3 regions of the Petralouisia sp. genome follow, and region 2 is predicted to be linked to each of the others. Evidence: predicted binding sites of a transcription regulator. Region 2 holds the regulator's gene; each other region holds the start of a gene.
What was found. Region 2 encodes Rex, which represses fermentation and respiration genes when NADH is low (regulators of the CRP and FNR family bind a similar motif). Its sites were predicted from a motif close to ATTGTTAANTANTTAACAAT; they were not measured.
Positions count from the first base shown of each region.

Region 1: ACTO17_RS11845 (phosphoenolpyruvate carboxykinase (ATP)) is a predicted target of Rex. The motif match lies at 4,552-4,571, and genes of this name have one in related genera.
Region 3: ACTO17_RS12705 (shikimate dehydrogenase) is a predicted target of Rex. The motif match lies at 3,174-3,193, and genes of this name have one in related genera.

Region 1 covers NZ_JBQIOP010000027.1:8,614-14,514, forward strand. Annotated here, with positions in the region: gene thrC (threonine synthase) at 1-1,308, shown strand, start outside; gene ACTO17_RS11830 (cyclic di-GMP-binding domain-containing protein, MshE-related) at 1,417-2,307, opposite strand; gene ACTO17_RS11835 (response regulator) at 2,313-2,684, opposite strand; gene ACTO17_RS11840 (citrate/2-methylcitrate synthase) at 2,850-4,214, opposite strand; gene ACTO17_RS11845 (phosphoenolpyruvate carboxykinase (ATP)) at 4,624-5,901, shown strand, end outside.
Region 2 covers NZ_JBQIOP010000016.1:29,627-35,527, forward strand. Annotated here, with positions in the region: gene ACTO17_RS08130 (NAD(P)H-hydrate dehydratase) at 1-1,437, opposite strand, end outside; gene ACTO17_RS08135 (hypothetical protein) at 1,557-2,183, opposite strand; gene ACTO17_RS08140 (redox-sensing transcriptional repressor Rex) at 2,188-2,832, opposite strand; gene abc-f (ribosomal protection-like ABC-F family protein) at 2,926-4,833, opposite strand; gene ACTO17_RS08150 (NADP-dependent isocitrate dehydrogenase) at 4,846-5,901, opposite strand, start outside.
Region 3 covers NZ_JBQIOP010000030.1:36,799-42,699, reverse strand. Annotated here, with positions in the region: gene ACTO17_RS12720 (TRAP transporter small permease) at 1-52, opposite strand, end outside; gene aroD (type I 3-dehydroquinate dehydratase) at 127-888, opposite strand; gene ACTO17_RS12710 (MFS transporter) at 934-2,127, opposite strand; gene ACTO17_RS12705 (shikimate dehydrogenase) at 2,230-3,105, opposite strand; gene ACTO17_RS12700 (LysR family transcriptional regulator) at 3,223-4,110, opposite strand; gene ACTO17_RS12695 (oxidoreductase) at 4,408-5,901, shown strand, end outside.

The DNA.
Region 1 (5,901 bases), on a different contig from region 2:
AAGCTGTTTCTCACGGATTTTACAGAGGAAGAGTTAAAGCAGTGCATTGCAAAGGCTTACGACGGGAAATTTGACACAGAAGAAATTGCTCCGTTGAAGAAAGTCAAAGATACATATTTCCTGGAGCTGTTTCACGGCGCAACCATAGCTTTTAAGGATATGGCTCTTTCAATTCTGCCGCATCTGATGATTACCGCTGCAAAGAAGAATCAGGTGAAGAATGATATCGTGATTCTGACGGCTACTTCCGGAGACACCGGGAAAGCTGCCCTGGCGGGATTTGCAGGTGTGGAGGGTACGAAAATCATTGTTTTTTATCCTAAGGACGGCGTAAGCCCCATTCAGCAGAAGCAGATGGTGACGCAGCAGGAGGACAATACCTTTGTGGTGGGGATTTGCGGCAACTTTGACCAGGCCCAGACCGGCGTGAAGCAGATGTTTTCAGATAAAGAACTGGAAAAGGAAATGGAAGAGGCAGGGTATCAGTTTTCCTCCGCCAATTCCATTAATATCGGGCGGCTGGTTCCCCAGATTGTATATTATGTATACGCTTATGCCAGAATGGTGCAGTCCGGGGAGATTCAAGCGGGAGAGCGCATCAATGTAACGGTTCCCACAGGGAATTTCGGAAATATTCTGGCGGCGTTTTATGCCAAAAATATGGGTCTGCCCATTGGAAAGCTGATTTGCGCTTCCAACGAGAACAAAGTATTGTATGACTTTTTTGCCACAGGCGCCTATGACAGAAACCGTGAATTTGTGCTGACCTCTTCCCCTTCCATGGATATTCTGATTTCCAGCAACCTGGAGCGGCTGATTTACCGCATTGCCGGAAACGACCCGGAGAAAAACCGGGGACTGATGAAATCGCTGCAGGAAAAGGGCAGATATGAGATTACAGAAGAGATGCGCAGTCAGCTTTTGGAATTTTACGGAAATTATGCCAGTGAGAAGGAAACATCATCCATGATTCGGGAGACTTACCGGGAATCGGGATATATTCTGGATACCCATACAGCAGTTGCGGCTGCAGTGTATCAGAAGTACCGAGAAGAGACAAACGATAAGACCAAGACGGTTCTTGCGTCTACCGCAAGCCCCTATAAGTTTACCAGAAGCGTTATGACTGCCATTGACGGGAAATATGACAGCAAAGCTGATTTTGAACTGGTGGATGAACTGGCGGTTCTGTCCGGAGTAAAAGTGCCCGGGGCCATTGAAGAGATCCGCACTGCGCCGGTGCGCCATAAGACAGTTTGCGAAGTAGATGAAATGCAGAGGGTTGTGAGAGAATTTCTGCAGATGTAAGACAGAACTATGAGACAATTAAAAGAAGCAGGCTCCGGAATCATGGAACCTGCTTCTTTTGATTAATCCGGCGGTGAAATACCGCAGTATTTTGCATATAACAAATCTTTAGGAGGGGGTGACTGAGAAAATAAAATTCACCGTTCCGAAAGCATAAATTACCGGCAGCAGATAGCAGGGAGCTTCTGTCGCCAATACGGTATTTTCATGACATGCAGGCGGCTGCAGATGAAGCTCCAATGAGAAATCATTGGACATATTTACCGAATACAGGCCGTTGTGCAGATTCAGAAAATCCTCCATGGAAGCGCTGACGTATTCGTCGAATTCCTCAAATTCATCGTCCACATATCTGCCTGCGAAGGCAATTGCAGTCTCAGAATCCATATCCAGCGCGGACAGGAAAGGAAAAGAACCGTCAACCATCTGTGATACACAGTAATTTGTAGGAACTTCCGGTAAAGTCATAATGTTTAAAGGTGTAAAATCCTCTCCGATGAAACGTACCAGATTGTTAAAAAGGAGCGTAATATAGGCAAGTATGTTCTGTGTATCCTGCAGATCATCCGGAAGATACAGATCGGCAAGCAGTTTATCCACCATGGATTTCTGCTCTTCCATCATATCCAGTTCATAAATCTCATATTCAGACTTATATTCTGTAATTAAATTCTCCAATTCAATATGCGTGACTATTTTCTGATCCACAAGAATCTGTCCCAACAGCATATAGTTGGGAAGCTGCAGGGTCAGAAGTTTGTCCACCTGTTCAGGAGTGAGATATCCCAGCTCCACAGCCAGTTCGCCGAACCGCTTGTCATAGTGGGTCTGGGTGATGTAAACATCTGCAACTTCGCTTGCTGACATATAGCCGGAATGGATTGCCAGAGTACCGAATTTTTTGTGGGCAGAAGATTGAATCTTCAAAGCCTCAATCAGCTGTTCAGGGGTAATCACCCCTTTATTAAGCAAAAAATTACCAAAAAACTGCGTATGCATAACTCTTATCTCCCTTCAAAACGCCCTTTTAAAATTTCTGCAATTGCAGAAGAAGAGAAAGGCTTTTGTACAAAATCGCGGGCTCCTTCTAAAATCGCATTCTTTAATTGTGTCTGTGTGCCGACAGAAGACACAACAACGATATAGGCTTTCGGGTCAAAGCTGCGGATGTCACGGATTGCCTCTACGCCGTCCTTCACTGGCATAACAATATCCAGGAATGAGAGATCAGGCTGATGCTCTTTGTAGAGTTCAAAGGCTTCCTGTCCGTTGGATGCTTCTATGAAATTGTCATAGCCACATTTTTTGATGATGTCCTTCAACTGTTTTCGTGCCAGAACAGAATCATCGCAGATTAATATTTTTATGTTTTCCATTCGAATCGCTCCTTGCTGATTGATTTAGATATTCTAATTTTACACTATGTGGTTGGAAGTTTCAATCTTTTCTTTTATATAAATACCATTTGCAATGCTTTTCGACAATGTTTTGAGTAATTTTTGCATATAAAAACAAGTAAATGAAAGAAAGGAAACGGGCAATTATCGCTGATCCATGGGGATATATGCTTTGTGGGCCTGTACATTCTTGTAGGCAGGGCGCATAATCTTGCCGTTATAGCTTAATTCTTCCAGACGGTGGGCGCTCCAGCCGGAAATTCTTGCAATGGCAAAAATAGGAGTATACAGTTCTAAAGGAAGATTCAGCATACTGTAGGCAAACCCGGAGAAAAAGTCTACATTGGGACTTACGCCTTTATAAATCTTGCGCTCTTTTGCAATAATCTGCGGCGCAAGCCGTTCCACCGTGGAATAAAGGTCGAATTCTTCCTTCCGTCCCTTTTCTTTGGAAAGCCGTTCCACAAAGGAGCGGAATAGTTCTGCCCTGGGGTCGGAGAGAGAATATACTGCGTGGCCCATCCCGTAGATAAGGCCGGCTTTATCGAACGCTTCTTTATGAAGAAGGGCGGTCAGATAAGCGCTGATTTCTTCTTCGTCCTTCCAGTCGTGGAGATGCTGCTTCATATCTTCGAACATTTTTACCACTTTGATGTTGGCGCCGCCGTGCTTCGGCCCCTTCAAAGAACCCAGAGACGCGGCAATGGCAGAGTAGGTATCGGTTCCCGAGGAAGATACCAGGTGTGTGGTGAAGGTGGAGTTGTTTCCGCCGCCGTGCTCCATGTGCAGAATCAATGAAATATCCAGAAGCTTTGCTTCCAAAGGCGTGTAGCTGCTGTCCGGGCGCAGAATATGTAAAATGGTCTCAGCCGTGGATAGTTCATCCCCGGGCGTATGGATGAAAAGGCTTGCGCCGTCGTGATAATGACGGTATGCCTGGTATCCGTAAACAGAAAGAAGCGGAAACAGGCTGATTAAAGTCAGGCATTGGCGCAGCACATTGGGAATGGAAATGTCCTCTGCCCGGTTGTCGTAGGAATACAGGGTGAGGACGCTTCGCGCCAGTGTGTTCATCATATCCTGGCTGGGAGCCTTCATAATGAAATCTCTGACAAAACTTGTGGGCAGTGAACGGTATTTCGCAAGCTGCCCCCGGAAAAAGTCCAGTTCCTCCCGGTTCGGAAGTTTACCGAACAAAAGCAGATAAGTGCTTTCCTCAAAGCCGAAATGAGAACTTTCAGAAAGTCCGCTGATAATATCCTTGACATTGTAGCCCCGGTAATACAGTTCTCCGGGCGCCGGGACAGACGTTCCGTTTACCATTTTAGTGGAGCAGACATCGGAAATTTCCGTCAGCCCTACCAGGACGCCCTTTCCGTTTAAGTCCCTTAATCCTCTTTTTACATCGTATTCTTCGAACAAATCCGGATTAATCGTGGCAGCCCGCTGGTTTAATTCAGCCAGACGGGTAATTTCAGGCGTGATTTCGCAATAGTAGTTTGTATTCATGTTTGTGTTCATAAATTCCCCCTTTGAATTGATTTTTACTGGTAACTGCCATCTTGCGCGGCCAGCCGTCCGGCGGGCCGCATGGCTATCTGTGTTATGAAGGAATTCATAATAACATAAGAAAACCCACAATATTCAATTATCATACCATACTTTTTTATTTTGATACAAGAAAAATATCTTGTTTTTACGAAAATTTCATACTTTATTTAAAAAAATTATATAATTTTTGAGGATTTTTTCATAGCTTTTTTCTGGAAAATAGTTTAGAATAATAAAAGCGGCAGGGCCTTCAGACGTTTTTTTACATTTTTATACATAAGAAAGACAAAAAAAGATTGACAAAGAAATAACAAAAGGCTATGCTAGATAGTAGAGAACTTTAAAATTTTAAGGAGGAAGATAAACAATGGCAACAAAGGCATATTATCCAAGAACAGAGATTGGGCCGAACAAAGTTGGTTTTGCAAAGACCCGCTCTATAATTGAAGCTGCATTCTACGGCAACAATGTAGTGAAGGTGAACACCCTGAAGGAAGCTTATGAGCTTGCTAAGAATTCTCCGGGAACTGTTGTAACAGACATGCCTGTATACAGAGGAGAGGAATTTGGTCTGGAGCCGGACGCTAAAGTATTGCTGTTCAATGACGGTTCCATTACAGGTCGTTATGCGCCTGCAAGAAGAATTACCGGCAAACCGGGTGTGAATACCACAGAACTGGATAAGATTTTGATGGATGCAGTTTATGATACCAGATGGAAAACCATGTACCATGCAGAAGTATTTATCGGCCTTGATCCGGAATTTATGGTAAAAGCCCATCTGCTGATTCCGGAAGGAGAAGAGAACCTCCTTTATTCCTGGATGCTGAACTTCCAGTATATGTCTGACAATTATGTGAAGATGTATAAATCATCCAAGCTGTATGAGAATGAGCCGGATATTTATCTCTTCTCAGATCCTCAGTGGGTTGGAACAGATAAGACAGATATCTCTGACCCCAACTGCCTGTGCTATTTCAACACAGATACCAACTGCGCAGGAATCCTTGGTATGAGATACTTCGGAGAGCATAAGAAAGGCACGCTGACACTGGCATGGGCTCTGGCTAACAGAAACGGCTACGCTTCCTGCCACGGCGGACAGAAAGAGTATACCCTGGAGGACGGCTCTAAATATGTTGCAGCTGTATTCGGATTGTCCGGATCTGGTAAGTCCACACTTACTCATGCAAAGCACAACAACAAATATCCGTCTATCAAGGTGCTTCATGACGATGCGTTTATCATCAATGCAGAGACCTGCTCTTCGGTAGCGTTAGAGCCTACTTATTTTGACAAGACAGCAGATTATCCTACCGGATGTGAAGATAACAAGTTCCTGCTGACTGCTCAGAACTGTTCTGCAACTTTAGATGAGGACGGCAAAGTAGTTCTGGTAACAGAAGATGTGCGTAACGGAAACGGACGTGCGATTAAGTCCAAATTATGGTCACCGAACCGTGTGGACAAGATTGAAGCTCCGGTAAACGCTATTTTCTGGATTATGAAAGATCCTACCATTCCGCCGGTAGTAAAATTAAAAGGAGCTTCCCTTGCATCCGTTATGGGAGCAACTCTGGCAACTAAACGTTCTACTGCAGAGAGACTTGCAGCCGGGGTAGACCCCAATGCGCTGGTAGTAGAG
Region 2 (5,901 bases):
CAGGTACACCCCTGCCGCAGCCGCCTGAGCCGGCTCCATTCCCTGGGCAATGAGCCCTGCCAGAATTCCGGTCAGTATGTCGCCGGAGCCTGCCGTAGCCATCCCGTGATTTCCGCTGGTATTGATACAGGCCCGGCCGTCCGGCCATGCGGTGATGGTTCTTGCATCTTTCAAAATACATATTACATTATATTCCCTGGCAAATTCCTGTGCAACCTGCAATAAATGCTTTTGTATCTCCCCAATGCTTTTCCCGGTGAGCCTTGCCATCTCTCCCAGATGAGGCGTTATAATTACAGGAGCCGACGCCTCTTTCAGCCATTTTAAATGCTCTGACAGGACATTCAGCCCGTCCGCATCCAGAATCACCGGAACCTTCGCCTGTTTTAAAATAAATTTTATAATTTTCCCTGCGTTTTTTCCTGTGCCAAGCCCCGGCCCCGCTGCAATGACAGTTCCCCAGGAAAGGGCCTGCGACAGAAGCTCTTCCGGAAATTTTATTCCCTCCCAGGCAGTCAGAATGGCTTCCGGCAGCAGCTCCTGCAAAATGATCCGGTTCTGTTCTTCTGTAAAAATCCGTACAAGCCCCGCGCCCGTAAGATAGGCGGCTTTTCCGCTGAAAAAAGCAGCTCCCGCCATATTTTTCTGCCCTGCCACCGTCAGAACTTTCCCGTAGCTGCCCTTGTTGGAACGGTTTTTCCGGGAAGGAATCCCATTCAGATCCTGCGCCTCCGCAGCAAACAAAAAAGGCTGCTCTTTTAAAAAGCTGCGGCTGTCAATTCCAATATCTTTTACCAGAACCGTTCCGGCATATTCCGCCCCCGGATAGAGCAAAAGCCCCGGCTTTGCAAAGGCAAAGGTCACTGTAAGATCTGCCAAAAAACCAACGCCCATCACTTCTCCTGTGTCCCCATGGACGCCGGAGGGAATGTCCACCGCCACTTTCAGCCCAGATTTCTGATTCATTTCCGTCAAATATTCCCGGTACACCCCTTCCAGGTTCCTGGTAAGGCCGATGCCAAACAGCGCGTCTATCACAACATCAAACTCTCCCTTTGGCATATCGTGCATCAGCTCTATTCCGTAATGGCCCAAAATCTCTTTCTGGGTTCTTGTTTCCTCAGAAATTCTTCCTGACTCCGGCGGCATTACGATTGTTGCCTCATAGCCCCGCTGAAACAGTATGCGGCCGATGGCAAGGCCGTCTCCGCCGTTATTTCCAAATCCGCAGACTATAAGAGCCGTCCGTTTCTTTCCGGACGTTTCCCTGTCGGCCGCGGCCTGCCCCTTTTTGCCGCCCTCCCGGAAATATCTGTCAATTTCATCTGCCGTACTTAAAGCCGCCCGCTCCATCAGAACCAGAGACGGCACTCCGAAATGCTCTATCGTATTCTTGTCGCACTGCTTCATCTGCCTGCTGTCTAAAAGAATCCTCATTCCAACCTCCTAAGCCGGTTCCGGCAAAAACCGCTCCGGATACAGACTGCGGTTTTTGGGAAAAGGCACAATAAACTCCGAAAAAAGACACCCCTGACAAGTTCTGCCAAGACTGCCTTTTATTTCTTTGTTCTTTTATATTCCTCTCCATATTTCAAATCAAAAGCTCCGATGACCTGGGCCCCGAAAATATCATGGAGGTACGCATAAATTGCGCGGCTCTGATCCTCAATGGCGTCCTTGCGGATAATCTTTACCTTCAGCTCTGTCCGGGTCTTCGCAATCCACTGAGCCAGTTCCTCCTGTTCTTTCTCATTGCTGTTCATGATTCCATAACAGTATTCCAACGTCTCCGCCATCAGCTGTTCATTGTCCTGTCTCATGGTATCCTGCAGTTTGTCCAGCTCCCCGCGGCAGGAATCCATCCGCTGATTGATCTCTGTAATCAGCCTTCGGTTCTCCTGAAGCCTGCCGGTCTCCTGTCCCTGTTCTCCAATTTCATCCATATTGGCCACAATATTTTTCATCAGCTTGTTTTTCAGAGATTTCAGCTCTTTGAGCTCCTGGGTCAGATGTCCCTGTCTGGAAAGGTGCCCGCTGACCTTCTGCTCCAGCTTCGCCACCTTTGCCGGCTTGCTGCCGTCCAGAAATAACTGATGCCATTTCTGATCCAACACCAACGGCGGAAGCTCCCTTGTCTGGGCAATTTTTTCAAATCCGGGGCTTGTGTTTTTTCTTTTACTCATATGCTCACTTCTTATCTTTGGATTTTTCTGTTTTCTCAATATTATAAGATAACTGCATCAAGCTGTCTGAAAGATGTACATTTTCCACCACCACATGTTCCGGCAGCTCCAGATCCAGATGGGCAAAATTCCAGATTGCGCGAATTCCAAGATTCACCAGTCCGTTTGCCACCTCATCCGCCTTCTCTTTGGGCAGGGTAAGGGCGGCAATATCCACTTTGTTCTTCTTCAGGAACTCTTCCAGTTCATCCATCATGCGCACCTTAATTCCCCGGACGGAAATCCCTTTTAATGCCGAATTCACATCAAACAGCCCGATAATTACAAATCCCCATTTCTCAAACTTAATGTAATTGGCCAACGCCTGCCCCAGATTGCCGGCCCCTACCACAATAATATTGTGCTGCTGATTCATTCCCAGAATCTTGCCGATTTCATCATAGAGATACTTCACATTATAGCCATATCCCTGCTGTCCAAACCCACCGAAATTATTCAAATCCTGCCGTATCTGGGAGGCGGTCACACGCATTCTCGCGCTCAGTTCATTGGATGAAATCCGCTCCACCCCATCATCCAGAAGTTCCCCCAGATATCTGTAATACCTTGGCATTCTTCGGATTACTGCCTGTGATATTCCTTTTTCCATTCTCTCTTCTCCTGTTTCACGGGCATCCGCTCGCCGTTTTTTCATTTTTTTATTATAAACAATCTGATTCCGGATGTCAATGTGGGAAACATGTCACAGCAGTGTTTCCCAATGCTCATACAGTTCTTCCAGCTCCTTCTTGAGCCCTTCATATTCCTGGTGCAGCTCCTGCAGTCTGGCAGAATTGGTTGCGATTTCACTGTCTGAAAACGCTTCTTCCAATTCACTGATCCGCTGCTCTGCGGCTTCGATGCTGTCCTCGGTGCGCTTCCTGTCATTTTCCAGCTTCCGCTGTCTGGCCTGCTCTTCTTTCTTCTGTTTCCAGTCCGCCTTGTTGCTGCTGACAGTTTCCGTTTTCGGAGCCGTTTCTCTGCCCGATACATAAATATCGGTCAGTTCCCTGGATTTTTCCAGATAATAATCGTAATTTCCGATATAATTTACCAGTCTGCCGCCGGTCAGCTCCATAATTCTTGTTGCCGTCTTATTGATAAAATACCGGTCATGGCTCACAAACAGCACCGTTCCCGTATAGCGGTTTAACGCCTGCTCCAAAATCTCTTTGGAGGTAATGTCCAAATGGTTGGTAGGCTCGTCCAGAATCAGAAAATTTGCTTCCGAAAGCATCAGCTTTGCCAGTGACACGCGGCCCCGTTCTCCGCCGCTTAATTCTGAAATCCGCTTAAACACGTCGTCTCCGGTAAAAAGGAAGGCCGCCAGTACATTCCGGATCTCCGTATTGGTCAGATAAGGATATTCGTCGGAAATCTCTTCCACCAGCGTTTTTCCCGAATGAAGCACCTGATGCTCCTGATCATAGTATCCGATATGCACGTTGGTTCCCAGTTTGACCGCGCCCTGATCTGCGTTCACCATATCGTTGATAATTTTCAGAATCGTTGTTTTGCCCGTTCCGTTATCTCCGATCAGCGCAACCCGCTCGCCCCGTTTGATTTCAAAGGACAGCTCCTGAAACAGCGGCTGCCCCGGATAGGCTTTCGCCAGACGCTCCACCGAAATCACATCGTTTCCGCTGACAATGCCCGGGTTAAGCTGCAGATGAATGTCTGTATTCTCCTCTGTGGGCTTCTCCAGCCGTTCTATTTTGTTCAGCATTTTTTCCCGGCTTTCCGCCCGTTTGATGGATTTTTCCCGGTTAAAGGATTTCAGTTTGGCAATCACTTCCTCCTGATGCCTGATCTCCTGCTGCTGATTGTAATACTGTTTTAACAAAGCCTCCCGCACCTGGGCTCTTTTCACGGCATAAGCGCTGTAATTGCCGGAAAATACCGATACTCTGCAGCGGTCCAATTCCACTACTTTGCCAACCACCCGATCCAGAAAATAACGGTCATGGCTGACAATTACCACCGCTCCTTTATAATTCAGCAGAAATGTCTCCAGCCAGGTAATGGAGCCGATATCCAGGTGGTTGGTGGGCTCGTCCAGAAGAATCACATCCGGCTTTGTCACCAGAAGTTTGCCCAGACACACCCTGGTACGCTGCCCGCCGGACAATTCCTGCATATGCTTGGCAAATTCTTCCTCGGTAAATCCCAGGCCTTTCAGCACCCCTGTGATTTCACTTTTGTAAGACTGGCCGCCTTTTTGTTCAAATTCCAGGTTCCGGCGGTTATAGCTTTCCATCAGCCGCTCCAGGGCTTCCCCTGTGACGCGGCTCATTTCCTGCTCCATGGCAATCAGTTCTTCCTGCATGTCAACCATTTCCTGCCTGGCAGAAAGCACTTCTTCATAAATCGTCCGGTTTCCCGCGATATCCGGATTCTGGGGCAGATATCCGATGGTTCTGTTTTTCGCCAGAACCACAGTTCCTTCGTCTGCCTCCAGTTCTCCCATAATAATCCGGAGCAGGGTGGTCTTTCCCGCTCCGTTGATTCCTACAATCGCCGCCTTTTCATTTTCTTCAATATGAAAGGAAGCATGTTGTATGATTTCATCGGTGCCAAAGGCTTTGCTGATGTTTTGGCAGGCTAAAATCATGGTTCTCTCTCCTTAACAGTTATGTTCGCATAATGTTTCCAGTTTTTCCCGGATTGCTTTGATAAAGCCTTCGCTGTTTAAAACAGTCACATCCTTCAGTGTGGTAATCAGCGCAAGGTCTTTGGTCATCTTGCCGGATTCGATGGTGGACAGGCATGCCTCCTCCAGTTTGTCCGCAAATGCGGAAAGCTCCGGCAGCCTGTCCAGCTCCCCTCTCTTGCGGAGGGCGCCGGTCCAGGCGAAAATTGTCGCCACCGAATTGGTGGAGGTTTCCTCTCCCTTCAGATGTTTATAGTAATGACGCTGCACGGTTCCGTGAGCCGCTTCATATTCGTAGTAGCCTTCGGGAGATACCAGTACGGAAGTCATCATGGCAAGGGAGCCGAAGGCGGAGCTTACCATATCGCTCATCACATCTCCGTCATAATTCTTGCACGCCCAGATAAATCCGCCCTCCGCTTTCATAATACGGGCTACCGCATCGTCAATCAGCGTGTAGAAATATTCAATTCCGGCTGCTTTATATTTTTCATCGTATTCTTTTTCATAGATTTCCTGGAAAATATCTTTAAAGGTATGGTCATATTTCTTGGAAATGGTATCCTTGGTTGCAAACCACAAATCCTGTTTGGTGTCCAGTGCGTAATTAAAACAGCTTCTTGCAAAACTTTCAATAGAACCATTCAGGTTGTGCTGTCCCTGTATCACTCCTGCCCCGGTGAAATCGTGAATCAGCTCTCTGGTTTCCGTGCCGTCCTCTGCCGTATAGACAAGCTCGCATTTTCCCGCTCCCGGAATCTTCATCTCGCTTGCCTTGTACACATCCCCGTAAGCATGTCTTGCAATGGTAATGGGCTTCTTCCAGTTCTTCACACAGGGTTCAATCCCCTTCACTGTAATGGGGGTGCGGAATACAGTTCCGTCTAAAATTGCGCGGATGGTTCCGTTGGGGCTTTTCCACATCTGCTTCAGATCATATTCCTCCATACGGGCCGCATTGGGAGTGATGGTGGCGCATTTTACCGCAACGCCGTATTTTTTGGTGGCATTGGCGGAATCAAACGTTAC
Region 3 (5,901 bases), on a different contig from region 2:
CCATAAGGAATTCTTCCAGGCTGTCGTTGAGCCAAGAGAATACTCGCTTCATAGGCTTCCTCCTTATGCATCGTAAAGGGCCCGGCGAACTTACATCGTCAGGCCCTTCATTATTTACCTATTTCATTACAGACTCTTATGCAGCAGGGAAAGTACCTGCGCCAGATCCTCCACTCCCATCTGCCCCGGCGCGGAAGCTTTTTTCGCCGCTCCAAAGGTCAGCGCAGAGCCGAACACTTCGCCGCACAGACGGCTGATTACCCCTGTGCCTGCCATAGACATGGTAATAATCGGACGGTCTGCATGTTTCCGGTTCATCTCCTCTGTTGCCGCAAGCAACGTCAGGACATCCTCCTTGCTTTTGGGCATTACGGCAATTTTCGGAATATCTGCGCCAAGCTCCTGCATCTTGCAGAGCCTTCCCACAATATCGTCTTTTGCCGGGGTTTTGTCAAAATCATGGTTGGAGGCAACCACTTTCACCCCATGCTGATGCACTGCTTCAATTATTTCTTTTACCACTTCATCCCCGGTAAACGCTTCCACATCCACCAAATCCACACAGCCGCTTTCTGCCGCCGCAATATTCAGCTTCTTGTAAGCTTCCGGCTCGATAGCCCGCTCTCCGCCTTCTTTGGAAGTGCGGAACGTAAACAGAATCGGAATTTCCTTTAATGCCTCACGCAGCTCTGCCAGAACTTCTTTCACTTTATCTGTCTCAAATACATGCTCAAACCAGTCTACGCGCCACTCCACAACGTCCACGGGAATTGCGTCAAAGGTTTTGGCCTCTTTGATAATCTCCTCCTTAGTCACTCCTACAATCGGCATACAGATTTTGGGAATTCCTTCCCCTATTTTAATATTCCTTACTACTACCGGATTCATTTTACTACCTCCTGCTTCTTTGGATTTTCAATAACAGTTCTGATATTATCCCTGATTCGATTTCCGGGAATTCTCCACTAAGGTTCCATACCTTATATTTACAAATACTGCAAGAATAACTCCTACAACTGTAATAATTAAGTTCATAATAATTACATTCATAGCTGTCATCTTAGAAGCTGCGCTTAAGATCGTATAGTTGCACAAACTGGAGGCAATCATCACCAGACTTGTGATGGTTCCCTTGATCTTGGGGAACAGATCATTGACTGTAGCAGTGGCCATCTGAAGAACGCCGCCTGCCGCCGCATATCCAAGCACAAAGGCTCCCACATAACAAATCATCGGAGTTTTTATAAGATATACCAACACCAGCATCACGGCTGAAATCGCCGGGTAAATGACAAGAAATCTCACCTGTTTGAATTTGGTAATCAAGACACTCGTCACCACAAGCGCAACCATCGTTCCGGCTGAATAATAGGTCTGCATGATGGAAACTGTCTCTGAGGGGATGCCCGCAACTTCTTTTCCGAATGTCTGGGCGCAATTGAGCCAAAGCTGGAATGTTGCCGTGCTTGTAAATCCGATCAAAATAAGGGCAACGCTTTCCAGTGAAAAATGCGCATTTTTCAGGTTATCAATGAATGATTCTGATTTGCCGCTTGCAGATTCCTGGGGCAAAGGCGCAAAAATTGCCAGTACGCCCAGAACTGCAATTACAATGCCTGCCACCAAAGGCAGCGTCAGGTATGACATTTTCGTTCCTGCAAACACGCCTAAGAAGAACGGCATCATCAATTGGGCAATAGAAATAAAGAATTTAATTCCCATGGTTGCAATTCCTGTGTATGCGTATATAATCTCCGCCACTGCAGGATAAGTCGCCGTATCCAGGAAAGAATTTGCAATGCCGCCTAAGACTGCTGCCACGTAAGCGATCTGTATATTGGGTGAAAAAGCAATTCCCACAAAGAAGATTACATAGGAAGCCACGCCAATCAAAACAGATACCCTGCGTCCCAGCTTATCCGACAGAGGTCCTGCAAATGGAAGTGAAATCAGTCTCCCCAACCCCAGGGCCGCCGCAATTGCAGTTACCTGCATTACATCATCAATTCCCCATTGCGCAATCAGCATTTCCTTTACCACCTGCTGGCTTAAAATAGAACAGCCGATCCCATGGATAAAAAAATTCAAATACAGAATCAGTGCACTAAATAAATATTTCTTTTTCATGTTTTCCTCCACTGGTGCAAAAGCGCATCCAGTGCGCCATGCACCGTCCACTATCATTCCTATGATGTTATTCAATTGTCAATCTGCAAATATATTTTTATTTTAGTCGTATTTAATGTCAAGAATTTTCTTCATATGCTCAATGGGCATTTCTTTTCCGGTCCACATCTCAAAAGCAGCCGCACCCTGGAACAGCATCATTCCCATGCCGTTCATAGTCTTGCAGCCCACTTCTTTTGCCATCTTAAGCATTGCTGTCTCTCTGGGAGAATATACAACGTCTGTTACAATCAGCTCCGGACGGAAGAAAGATTTGTCAGGAATATATGTCTGTCCCTCCAAAGGTTTCATTCCCATACCCGTTGCATTTGCAAAAAGATAAGAATCTGCGATTTCTTCTTTTAATTTATCCAGATCTGCCAGATCGTATAAAGCTACCTTGCAGTTGGTTTTTTCGCTGATTTTACGCACAGTTTCCTCTGCATTGCTCCAGAATTTGTCTTTGATATTGAAAATAGACATCTCTGCCACTCCGTCCAGAGCCGCCTGCACCTCAATGGCTGTAGCTGCGCCGCCGGAGCCTACGATAGTCATTTTCTTGCCGATCACGTCGATATTGTTGTCTTTCAGAGATTTCATATAGCCGATACCGTCTGTAATGTGTCCGGTCAGTACGCCGTTCTCATTGACAATGGTATTCACTGCGCCGCACAATTCTGCTGCCGGTGATAATTTGTCCAGATATTTATGTACTACTGTCTTGTTGGGCATGGATACATTCGATCCCACCATCTTCAGCGCCCTGAGACCTTTCACTGCGTCCTCCAGAGTATCGTTGTCTACTTCAAAAGCAAGATATGCATAGTCCAGACCAAGATATGCAAATGCCTCATTGTGCATTGCCGGTGAACTTGAATGTCTGATTGGATAAGCCATTAATCCGATAAGTTCTGTATGTCCTGTAATTCTCTCTGCCATGTTATTTCCTTCTTTCATTCTTAATTTTATCGTTCTCTTATTGTCTTTCCTATTGTGTCTCCTGCCCGTTTGTTAAATCTCTGACAACCTCTTGGCAATCATTATATACTACCTTTTTCATTTTTTCAACTGTTGATTTTGCACATAATCCAAAAATTTTTTTAAAACCGGCGGCTGATACTGGCCTTTTAACTGGGCCATATAGATGTAGCGTTCGATGACAGGCTCCGTAATATTCAAGGTTTTCACATCCAGATATTTCAGCACCGGAACCTCCGGCATCACTGCAATTCCGAAATTTCCGGCCACAAGGCCCGCCATGGCGCTGTCCTCCTCAATCTCATAGGCAATCTTCGGTGCAATTCCCGCCATATCGAACATTTTCACAATGGTAGGGCGAAGGCCGCTGGATCTGGTGAAAAATATCTGAGGAAAATCTGCCGTCTCTTTCAGGGAAATCCTGTCCTTTTGAGCCAGGGGGTGATTTTTCGCCACAACTACCACCAGTTTTTCCTCCGCTACCGGCTCAAATATCATCTGCTTCTCTTCTTCTTTTCTGGAACAGAAGGCCACGTCATATTTCTCTTCCTTCAGCCCCCGGATAATTTCTATGGTATTTCCCACTGTAAACCGAAACTGCACATTCAGCTGCGGATGCTCCTCCATAAACTGCCGTACCAGCCGGGGCACAAATTCCAGTCCCAGCGTATAGATATAGGCCAGATCAATGACGCCGGAATTTTTTCCAGTCAGCGCTTTCGTCTTTTTAATGCCAACTTCTAAAGACTGCAGAGATTCCCGGGCATGCTCCAAAAATACTTTTCCATATTTGGTCAGAACCACGTTGCGCCCTCTTTTTTCAAAAAGCTCCGCTCCCAGTTCCTCTTCTAACCTGGCAATGGCGTGGCTTAAGCTTGGCTGAGTGATGGACAGTATTTCCGCCGCCCTGGAATAATGCTCTGTTTCTGCCAATGTTACAAAATAATAAAGCTGATTTAGATTCATTTTCTGCACATATCCTTTCCGAAAACTTACTTCCACAGGGCAGCCTGCGCCGCCAAAGGTATTCTGAATCATATCATACCAAAATCCATGCACATTTTCTATAGATTTTAACAAAAATATCAATTTGTTTTCTGATTCTTTATCCATTATACTGAATGCAACAAATATACCAGGGCTGCCCGTACCTGGATATATGCTATATTGACAACCTCTCAAACCTATTTGATTGTCACTCCTGCACAAGATTCTCCAGCAGGATCGGCAAAATGAAACTTCAGAACCTGGGGGTAATCATACATGAAAAATGAATACAAACATATTTTTGAACCCTTTACCGTCAAGCGCATGACCATGAAAAACAGGATTGTCATGATGCCCATGGGAACAAATTACGGTGAGCAGAACGGCGAAATGAGTTTTCTGCACATCAATTATTATGAACAGCGTGCCAAAGGCGGCACAGGGCTGATTATTGTGGAAAATGCCAGTGTATTTTCCCCGCAGGGTTCCAATGGGACTACCCAGCTGCGCATTGACCATGACAGTTATATTCCCAGATTGTACAAGCTATGCGAAACCGTACATAAACACGGCGCCTGCATTGCCATTCAGATCAACCACGCAGGCGCTTCCGCACAGGCCCACCGTACCGGAATACAGCCGGTCTCCGCTTCCGATATCCCTTCCAAAGAAGGCGGCGAAATTCCGCGCCCTCTGAACAAAGAAGAAATTCTGGAAATTGTGGAGAAGTACGGAAAAGCAGCCAAACGCGCCCAGACAGCAGGATTTGACGCTGTGGAAATTCATGCGGGCCATTCTTATCTGCTGAGTCAGTTCCTCTCACCGCTGACCAACAAGCGGACGGATGAATTCGGCGGCTCGCCGGAGAACCGCGCCCGTTTTGCCAGACTGGTTATCGAGGAGGTCCGCAGGCAGGTAGGGCCATTCTTCCCTATTTTCGTCCGGTTAAGCGCCGATGAATTTATGGAAGGCGGAAACACTTTAGACGACACTCTGGAATACTTGCAGTATTTTGAAAAAGAAGTGGATGTATTTGACGTATCCGCAGGATTAAACGGCTCCATCCAGTATCAGATTGACGCCAATTACCTGGCAGACGGTTGGCGTTCTTATCTGGCAAAAGCTGTAAAAGAGCGTTACAACAAACCCTGCATCACTATGGGAAATATCCGTAATCCCAGAATCGCAGATGATATCCTGGCCAGGGGAGACGCTGATTTAATCGGCATCGGCCGGGGACTGATTGCTGATCCGGAATGGGTCAACAAAACGGAATTCGGAGATGTGCAGGACATCCGCAAATGTATTTCCTGCAACATCGGATGCGCCGGACACCGAATCGGCATTAACCGCCCCATCCGCTGCACCATTAATCCCGGCGTAAACACCGGAGAAGATTACAAGAAAAAACGTGTGAAACGGCAATGCAACGTGGTGGTTATCGGAGCAGGTACCGCCGGACTGGAGGCTGCATGCACCGCCGCAGAAGTGGGCTGCACTACTTTCGTTATTGAGAAAAAATCTTATCTGGGCGGCCTGGCTGCGGAAATTTCCAAAATTCCGGATAAAAACCGCCTGGCAGATTTTCCCAATTATCTGATTCACCGGGCAGAAAAAATGAAGAACCTGTTTATCTTCAAAAATACAGAAGCCACCATTGAGCAGATTGAGAGCCTGCATCCTGACATTATCGTCAACGCTACCGGTTCCAGTCCTCTTCTGCCTCCCATTAAGGGGCTGCATGATGTAATTGACAAAGAAAACGGAAAA